Regions from separate parts of the Leucobacter iarius genome, predicted to be linked through region 2. Evidence: predicted binding sites of a transcription regulator. Region 2 holds the regulator's gene; the other holds the start of a gene.
What was found. Region 2 encodes HspR, which represses chaperone genes until heat shock. Its sites were predicted from a motif close to AAGTTGAGTCNNNNNGACTCAACTT; they were not measured.
Positions count from the first base shown of each region.

Region 1 (4,392 bases), 600 kb from region 2:
GCGGACAGCCCCGAGAACTCGGGGTGGGTCGAGACCTTCGTCGCGACGACGACGCGATCGCGCGCACCGCGGTCCCGCACCCACTCGCCGATGAGGCGCTCGGACTCGCCGCCGCCGTTGCCCGGAGCCCAGTGCGAGTAGCCGTCGGCGGTGTCGATGAAGTCGCCGCCGCCGGCGACGAACGCGTCGAGCACCCCGAACGATGCGTCCCGGTCGGCCGTCCAGCCGAACACGTTGCCGCCGAGGGCGAGGGGAGCGATCTCGAGCTCCGAGGATCCGATGCGGGTGCGGGCGATGGTCATGGAGGACGCTCCTTCGCGAGTCGATGCGGGCCGCGCAGATGCGCGCACGTCGGGTGCAGCGCGGACACCGTCCACGCTATTCCCCCGCGCTGGGCGGCGGGTCAGGATGACGTGCGTGCGCGGAGTCGAGATTGCAGTTGTGCACGGAATAGCGCTCCATTCCATACACAACTGCAATCTCGGCGGGGCCAGGCGGGGCCGGGTCGGACCGGACCGGGCCGGGCCGGGCGGACGGGGCCGGAGCCCGGCGGCACCGCTACACCGCCGCGACCGCCAGCGATTCGCCGTCGGGGGCGACGTCGACACGGACCGTGCCGCCGTCGCGCACCTCGCCCGACAGGATCGCCCGCGCGAGCCGATCCTCGATCTCGCGCTGCATGAGCCGACGCAGGGGACGCGCGCCGTAGACCGGGTCGTACCCGGTCTGCGCCAACCAGGTGCGGGCCTCGGGCGTGACCGCGACGGTGAGCCGGCGCGGCGCGAGCCGGGTCTGCAGCCGGTCGACCGACAGCTCGACGATCTGCGCCAGGTCCGCTTCGGAGAGCGGCCGGAAGATCACCATCTCGTCGAGCCGGTTGATGAACTCGGGCTTGAACGCCCGGCGCACCGTCTCGCGCACCGCGGATTCCTTCTCGCCCCAGTCCAGCTCGGGATCGATGAGGTACTGCGAGCCCAGGTTGGAGGTGAGGATCAGGATCACGTTGCGGAAGTCGACCGTGCGCCCCTGACCGTCGGTCAGGCGGCCGTCGTCGAGCACCTGCAGGAGCACGTCGAACACCTCGGGGTGCGCCTTCTCGACCTCGTCGAGCAGCACCACCGAGTACGGCCGGCGCCGCACGGCCTCGGTCAACTGACCGCCCTGCTCGTAGCCGACGTACCCGGGAGGGGCGCCGACCAGCCGGGACACCGAGTGCTTCTCGCCGTACTCGCTCATGTCGATGCGGATCATCGCGTGCTCGTCGTCGAAGAGGAACTCGGCAAGAGCCTTCGCGAGCTCCGTCTTGCCGACACCGGTCGGGCCGAGGAACAGGAAGGAACCGGTGGGCCGGTTCGGATCCGCGATGCCTGCGCGGGTGCGCCGCACGGCGTCGCTCACCGCGCGCACCGCGTCGGTCTGGCCGATGAGCCGGCGACCCAGTTCGCTCTCGAGCGCGAGCAGCTTCTCGGTCTCGCCCTGCAGCAGGCGCCCGACGGGGATCCCCGTCCAGGCCGCGACCACGCCCGCGATGTCCTCGTCGGTGACCTGGTCGTTGACCATGGGCGGCTCGCCACCCTCGGCCGCCTCGGCCTCGTGCTCGGCCCGTTCGGCCTCGGCGAGCTGCTTCTCGATCACCGGGATCTCGCCGTAGAGCAGCTTCGACGCCCGCTCGAGGTTGCCCTCGCGCTGGGCGCGCTCGGCGTCCATGCGCAGACGGTCGAGCTGCTCGCGCAGCTCGCCCGTACGGTTCAGCGCTGCACGCTCGCGCTCCCACCGCGCTTCGAGCACGTCGAGATCCGCCTGCTTCACGGCGAGGTCGCCGCGCAGCTTCGCGAGGCGCTCCTTCGAGGCCTCGTCCTTCTCCTTCTTGAGCGCCAGTTCCTCGAGCTTCATGCGGTCGACTGCGCGGCGCAGCTCGTCGATCTCGACCGGGGCCGAGTCGATCTCCATGCGCAGGCGGCTCGCCGCTTCATCGATGAGGTCGATCGCCTTGTCGGGCAGCTGCCGGGCCGTGATGTAGCGGTCGCTCAGCGAGGCCGCGGCGATGAGCGCCGAGTCGGCGATCGTGACCTTGTGGTGCGCCTCGTAGCGCTCCTTGAGGCCGCGGAGGATCGCGACCGTGTCTTCGACGGAGGGCTCGCCGACGTAGACCTGCTGGAAGCGCCGTTCGAGCGCGGCGTCCTTCTCGATGTACTCGCGGTACTCGTCGAGCGTCGTCGCGCCGATGAGCCGCAGCTCACCACGGGCGAGCATGGGCTTCAGCATCTGCGAGGCCGCGACGGAGGATTCGCCCCCGCCGGCGCCCATGAGGGTGTGCAGCTCGTCGATGAAGGTGATGATCCTGCCGTCGGAGTCCTTGATCTCCTGCAGCACCGCCTTCATGCGCTCCTCGAACTCGCCGCGGTACTTCGCGCCGGCGATGAGCGCCGAGATGTCGAGGGAGATCAGCTCCTTGTCCTTCAGGGACTCGGCGACGTCGCCCGCGACGATGCGCTGGGCGAGGCCCTCGACGACGGCGGTCTTGCCGACGCCGGGCTCGCCGATCAGCACGGGGTTGTTCTTGGTGCGCCGGGTGAGCACCTGGCTCACACGGCGGATCTCGGCGTCGCGGCCGATGACGGGGTCGAGCTTGCCGGTCCGGGCGACCTCGGTGAGGTTGACGCCGAACTGCTCGAGCGCGCTCTGCGCGCCCTCTTCGCCCTGGGCGGGCGTCCAATTGGCCTGCATCTGGGTCCTCTCTGTTCAGCAGACGGGCGCGATGTCGCGAGTGCCGGCTGACCCGAGCACCCGCGACATCGCAAACTTGAGTTCAGTTGACTCAAGTTTACGCCGGGACCCGCGGAAGCGCTACCCCGCGTCCCGACCCCGCAGGTCCTTCCGCAGGATCTTGCCCGAGCTCGACTTGGGGATCACGTCGATGAACTCGACCGCGCGGACCTTCTTGTGCGCGGCGACGTGCTCCGCGACGAAGGCCACGACCTCCTCCGCCGTGAGCGAGGCGTTCTCCTGCAGCACCACGAACGCCTTCGGCACCTCGCCGGCCTCCTCGTGCGGGAGCGCCACGACCGCGGCATCGGCGATCGCCGGATGCGTGAGCAGCAGCGCCTCGAGCTCGGCCGGCGGCACCTGGTAGCCCTTGTACTTGATGAGCTCCTTGAGCCGATCGACCACGAACACCTGCCCGTCGGCGTCGATCTCGACGATGTCGCCCGTGTGCAGGAACCCGTCCGGCTCGAGCGTCGCCGAGGTCGCCTCCGCGTTGTTCAGGTACCCGACCATCACCTGGGGTCCCCGGATCAGCAGCTCGCCGGGCAGGCTGCGCCCCGCCTCGGGACGCCCGATCTCCTCGCCCGTCTCGATGTCGACGATGCGCATCTCGGTGTTCGCGACCAGGGCCCCGATCGAACCGCGGTCGATGTCGGGGCGGTCGCGCGGGATCACGTGCGAGACCGGGCTCATCTCGGTCATGCCGTACCCCTGCAGCACGAGGGTCTCGAGCCGGTCCCCCACCGCCTTCGCGAGGCTCGAGTCCAGCGCGGCCGCGCCCGACAGCACGAACTCGACCGCCGACAGATCGTACTGGGCGACGATCGGGTGCTTCGCCAGCGCCACCGCGATCGGGGGCGCCACGAACACGGCGGTCGTGCGCTGATCCTGGATGATCCGCAGGAACTCCGGCAGATCGAACTTCGGCACCGTGACCAGCGTCGCCCGCTCGCGCAGCGCGAGGTTCAGCAGCACCGTGAGCCCGTAGATGTGCGTGAACGGGAGCACCGCCAGCACACGATCGTGCGCGTCGAGCCCGATCGCCGGATTCGACTGCAGCACGTTCGCGACCAAGTTGCGGTGCGTGAGCATGACACCCTTCGGCCGTCCCGTGGTGCCCGAGGAGTACGGGATCACCGCGAGCTGGGTCGCCGGATCGAACGACACCTCCGGAGCGGCGTGCCCGCCGCCCGCCAGATCGCGCAGGCTCGCATAGCCCTCGGCGCCGTCGAGCACGATCACACGATCCTTCGCGAGGCCCGCGGCCTCGGCGCCCGGGCCCGAGTTCGGCAGCAGCGGCGAGACGGTGAGCAGCAGGACCGCACCCGAATCCTGCAGCTGCCGGGCGAGGTCCTCGGCCGTCGACAGCGCCGCCACCGGGGTCACCGTGGCTCCGGCGCGCAGGATCCCGTGGAACGCGGCGACGAACGCGGGCACGTTCGGCGCGTGCAGCGCCACCACGTCGCCCACCCCGATGCCGCGGGCGGCGAGCCCGCCCGCGATCGCCAGCACCTGACCCCGGAGCTCGGCGTACGTCGTCTCGGCGCCGCTCGGCCCGTCGACCAGGGCCACCCGCCCCAGTTCCGCCTCGGTCAACCCGCCGAACACGGCGTCGGTGATGGAAAT
Region 1 covers NZ_BAAAOB010000001.1:54,950-59,341, forward strand. The annotation lists gene ABD169_RS00240 (aldo/keto reductase) at 1-302, opposite strand, end outside; gene ABD169_RS00245 (ATP-dependent Clp protease ATP-binding subunit) at 559-2,727, opposite strand; gene ABD169_RS00250 (AMP-binding protein) at 2,848-4,392, opposite strand, start outside.
Region 1: the regulator HspR is predicted to act here: its motif matches at 2,801-2,825, upstream of ABD169_RS00245 (ATP-dependent Clp protease ATP-binding subunit).

Region 2 (4,392 bases):
CCGGTAGTTGCGGCGGTCGATGCCGCAGCTCACGGGGATCACGCCCGAGAGGTCGATGGTGCGCTCGAGGAACTCGGCCGCGCGACGCGTGGGCGTCGTGACCGCGCGCGCCATCTTGAAGGTGCGCTCGGCGTCGTCCCAGGCGAGCTTGAGCACGAGCTTGTCGACGAACGGCGGCATGACGGTGAAGTCGAGGATGTTCTCGGCCATGACGTGGTTGGTCGCCACGATCGGGATGCGGCGCTGGCGGGCGATGCGGGCGAGTCCGCGGCCGATGACGATGTGCGACTGGATGTGCACGACGTCGGGGCGCACCCGCGACAGCACCTGGCGCGCGTAGTGCTTCGAGCGCCACGGCCAGACGAAGCGCAGCCAGTCGTGCGGCAGCCAGCGCAGCGACGGCAGGCGGTGCACGGTCATCGGCTGGCCCTCGATGATCTCGACCTTGGGCCGGGTGCGGCGGTAGCGGGTGCCGGGGGCCACGATGTGGACCTCGTGCCCGCGCTCGACGAGGCCGGCGGCGAGGCGCTCGGCGAAACGGGCGGCACCGTTCACGTCGGGGGCGAACGTGTCGCATCCGATCAGGATGCGCAGACGGTCGGGTCGATCGGTGGGGCTCACGGGTGCGCTCGCGCCTTTCGAGTCGTCGGGTGGGCCGCGGAACACGGGATTCGGCTCGCGGGAACGTGTATCAGTGTATTCGGACGTCTCTGGAGATCGCCCGGGGCGCGTCGGGATCACCGGATCCGCAGATCCCCGGATCCGGGCGCGTACCGGAACGAGCCGGGCCTCCGAGCCTTCGACCCCGGGCCGCGGGCCGCGGGCCGCGGGCCGCGGGCCGCGGGCCGCTCAGCGTCCGGCGCGCGGCTTCCGCGCCGACAGTACCGTGAAGGTACGGTCGCGGGCGAGCTGCTCGGCGGGGCCGACGGCGCGCTCCAGGGTCGGGCGGTAGCCGAGGGGAGAGTTGAAGACGATCCGCAGTTCGCCGCCGAGCGCGAGCGCGCGAGCGCACGAGCGGATGAGGCGGTGCGCGACCGCGGTGTGCACGGTCGATCCGGAGTGGAACGGCGGGTTGAGCAGGATCAGGTCGGCCCAACCGTCGGGCACGGCCTCGCAGCCGTCGGCGCGCACGGTCTCGACGCGATCCGCGACCCCGGCCGCTTCGGCGGTGAGCCCGGTCGACGCGACCGCCGCGGCCGACTGATCGGTCGCGATGATCTCGGCGTCGGGCCAGGCGAGCGCCGCGCTGACCGCGAGCGTGCCGGTGCCGCAGCCGAGGTCGACCACGCGCGCCGGATCCTGGCCGGAGCGTCCGGCTGCGCCGGATCCCGCCCCGCGCGGGGGCGCGGTGCGCAGCGTGTCGAGCAGCAGCCGCGTGCCTCGGTCGAGCTTGGTTCCGCCGAAGGCCGCGCCGAACGCGGCGAGGCGGAAGCCGAGGGCGGGATCCCCGCCCCAGACGGGGAAGCGCGGGTCGCCGAGCTCCTCGGCCGGGCGCGCCGCGGAGGCGGTGAGGATCCGGGACTTCTGCCGCGCGAGTCCCGCCGAGACCTCGGCGAAGCTGCGCTGCAGCACCTCGTTCATGGCGAGGGTCATGTGCTTCACGCGACCGCCTGCCAGCACCACGACCGCGGGATCCGCCCAGCGCGCGATCGCCTGCGCGATCTCGTCGAGCGCGTCGAGCCCGCGCGGCAGCTGGAGCAGCACGAGCGTCGCTCCGCGCAGCAGCTCGGGGCCGAGCGGGAGCGAGGTCGGCGCGTCCGCGACGCCCAGCCGATCCGCGTTGGCGTGCAGCGCGCGTTCGCCGAGCAGCGGATCCTGGTGGACCCGCACGCCGGTCGCGCCGAGCAGTTGCACGGCGCCGAGCGCGAGCGCGCCGTGCCGGTCGCCGATCACGACGGTGCCGCCGGGCATCGCGCCGGCGAAGCGCGGATCCCTCGCGGCTTCGAGCAGCAGGCGGTCCGTCGCGTCGAACGGCAGCAGCTCGGCCGCGTCGAGATCGGGCTCCCGCGAGAGCCCGTCGAGGAACGCGGCGAGCGAGGCTTCGAAGGCGGTGTCGGGCTCAGTCACCGGGATGCCAGACGACCATCTCGGTGCTGCGTCGCACCCGCGTACCGCGGCTCAGGGTGAAGACCTCGCCCTCGGAGCCGGCCGCGAACACGCGTCGGCCCGGTCGGTTGAGCAGTTCGTCGGAGAGCGCCCGTTCGAGCTCGCGCACGCGGGTCTCGAGGTGCTGCACGCGGTCCTCGAGCTCCAGCACGCGCCGGATCCCCTCGAGGCTCAGTCCCTCGGCCGAGAGCCGGCCGACCTCGCGCAGCTGCTCGACGTCGCGCAGCGAGTAGCGCCGGGTGTTGCCGCGGGTGCGCTGCGGCGAGACGAGACCGATCCGGTCGTACTGCCGCAGGGTCTGCGGGTGCATCTCGGCGAGCTCCGCCGCGACGGCGATCGCGAACACGGGCGTGGTGCGATCCATCTGCGGCCCGGTCATGGCGCTCATCCCCTTCGTCTGATTCGGCGAGTCCCGCGAACCCGGTGCCCGGATCCTCTCGAGGTTCCGGGCACCGGGTCCGCGCGGCCCGCCGGTGTTGAGTTATCCCTTGGCGCGCGCGAGCAGATCCGCTCGCGGGTTCTCGTCGGGTTCGACGGCGCGGAAGGCTTCGAGAGCCTCCTTCGCCGCGTCGGAGAGGTGCGCCGGCACGACCACCTGGACCTCGGCGAGCAGGTCGCCGGTGCCCTTCGCGGACTGCACGCCGCGGCCCTTGACCCGCAGCACGCGGCCGCTCGGGGTACCCGGCTGCACCTTCAGCTTGACGGTCGGACCGCCGAGCGTCGGTACCTCCACCGTCGCGCCGAGCGCGGCCTCGGTGAAGGTGACGGGCAGCGAGAGCCGCAGGTTCTGGCCGTCGCGCTCGAACACGGGGTGCGAGCGCACGTGCACGGTCAGGATGATGTCGCCGGCGGTTCCGCCGTCGGGACTGGGCTCGCCCTTGCCGCGGACCTTGATCTTCTGCCCGTCGGAGACGCCGGCCGGGATCTTGACCTTGACCTGCCCGCTCGGAGCCTGCAGCGTCACGGTGTTGCCGCGCACCGCCGTCTCGAAGTCGAGCGTGGTCGAGGCGGTGATGTCGCGGCCCCGCTGGGGACCGCGCGGTGCGCCGCCTCCGCCGAACATGCTGAAGATGTCGTCGAAGCCCTGCCCGCCGCCCTGCTGGTAGCTGAAGTTGCGGCCGCCGGTCGCACTGTGCCCGCCCTGCTGGCCGAACATGCCTCCGAAGATGTCCTCGAAGCCCTGCCCGCCCGAGGTGAACCGGGCCGACCCCGTGCCCATGGCGCGGATCTGGTCGTACTCGGCGCGCTGCTCCGAATCGGAGAGCACCGAGTACGCCTCGCTGATCTCCTTGAATCGGGCCTCGGCCGCGGCATCGCCCGGGTTCGAATCCGGGTGGTACTTGCGGGCGAGCTTGCGATACGCCTTCTTCAGATCCGCTTCGCTGACGTCCTTCGCGACGCCGAGGATCTGGTAGAAGTCCTTCTCGAGCCAGTCTTGACTTGCCATCAGCCCCCCACAGCCACAGCCACCTTGGCGGGCCGCAGCTCGACATCGCCGATCCGGTAGCCGCGCTCGATCACGTCGAGCACCGTCTCCGACTCGGTGCCGGGAACCGGCACCTGGGCGATGGCCTCGTGCAGCTGCGGATCGAAGGGGTCGCCCTTCTCGCCGAAGCTCTCGAGGCCGAGGCGCTCGAAGGTGGATCGGATCTTGGTCGCGATCGTGGCGAACGCGGATCCCTCTTCGAGGTCCCCGTGCTGCTCGGCGCGGTCGAGGTCGTCGAGCACCGAGAGCATGGGCAGCACGGCCGAAGCCGTGGCGCGCTGCTTCTCGATGACCGCGTTGGCCTCGGTCCGCTTGCGGTAGTTCGCGTACTCCGCGGTGATCCGACGCAGGTCCTCCAGGTACGGGCTCTCGGCCTCGGCCGCCGCATTGGGATCCCCGGCCGCCGACGCGTCCTGCTCGGTCGACAGGATGTCGTCGACCGTCAGCTCCTCGCCCTGCGGCGCGGGGCCGGAGGCGTTCGCCTCCGGCCCCGCAACGGGAACCTCGTCGCCGGGCTGGTCACCCTGGGGCGTGCGCTGCTCCTCGTTCGTCATCGTTACTTCTTCTCCTCGTCGTCCTCGACGACCTCGGCGTCCACCACGTCCTCGTCGTTCGACTCGGGAGCGGCGGTGCCGGCCTCGGGGGCGGCGTCCTGAGCGGACTGGTAGATCGCCTGGCCGAGCTTCTGCTGGCTCTCGCCGAGCTTGTCGGCGGCGGTCTTGACCGCGGCCTCGTCGTCACCGGCGAGCGCCTGCTTCAGCGCGTCGAGATCGCCCTGCACCTCGGTCTTGACGTCCTCG
Region 2 covers NZ_BAAAOB010000001.1:652,249-656,640, reverse strand. The annotation lists gene ABD169_RS02915 (glycosyltransferase) at 1-621, opposite strand, end outside; gene ABD169_RS02910 (class I SAM-dependent methyltransferase) at 850-2,067, opposite strand; gene ABD169_RS02905 (heat shock protein transcriptional repressor HspR) at 2,060-2,470, opposite strand; gene ABD169_RS02900 (DnaJ C-terminal domain-containing protein) at 2,588-3,553, opposite strand; gene ABD169_RS02895 (nucleotide exchange factor GrpE) at 3,553-4,146, opposite strand; gene dnaK (molecular chaperone DnaK) at 4,149-4,392, opposite strand, start outside.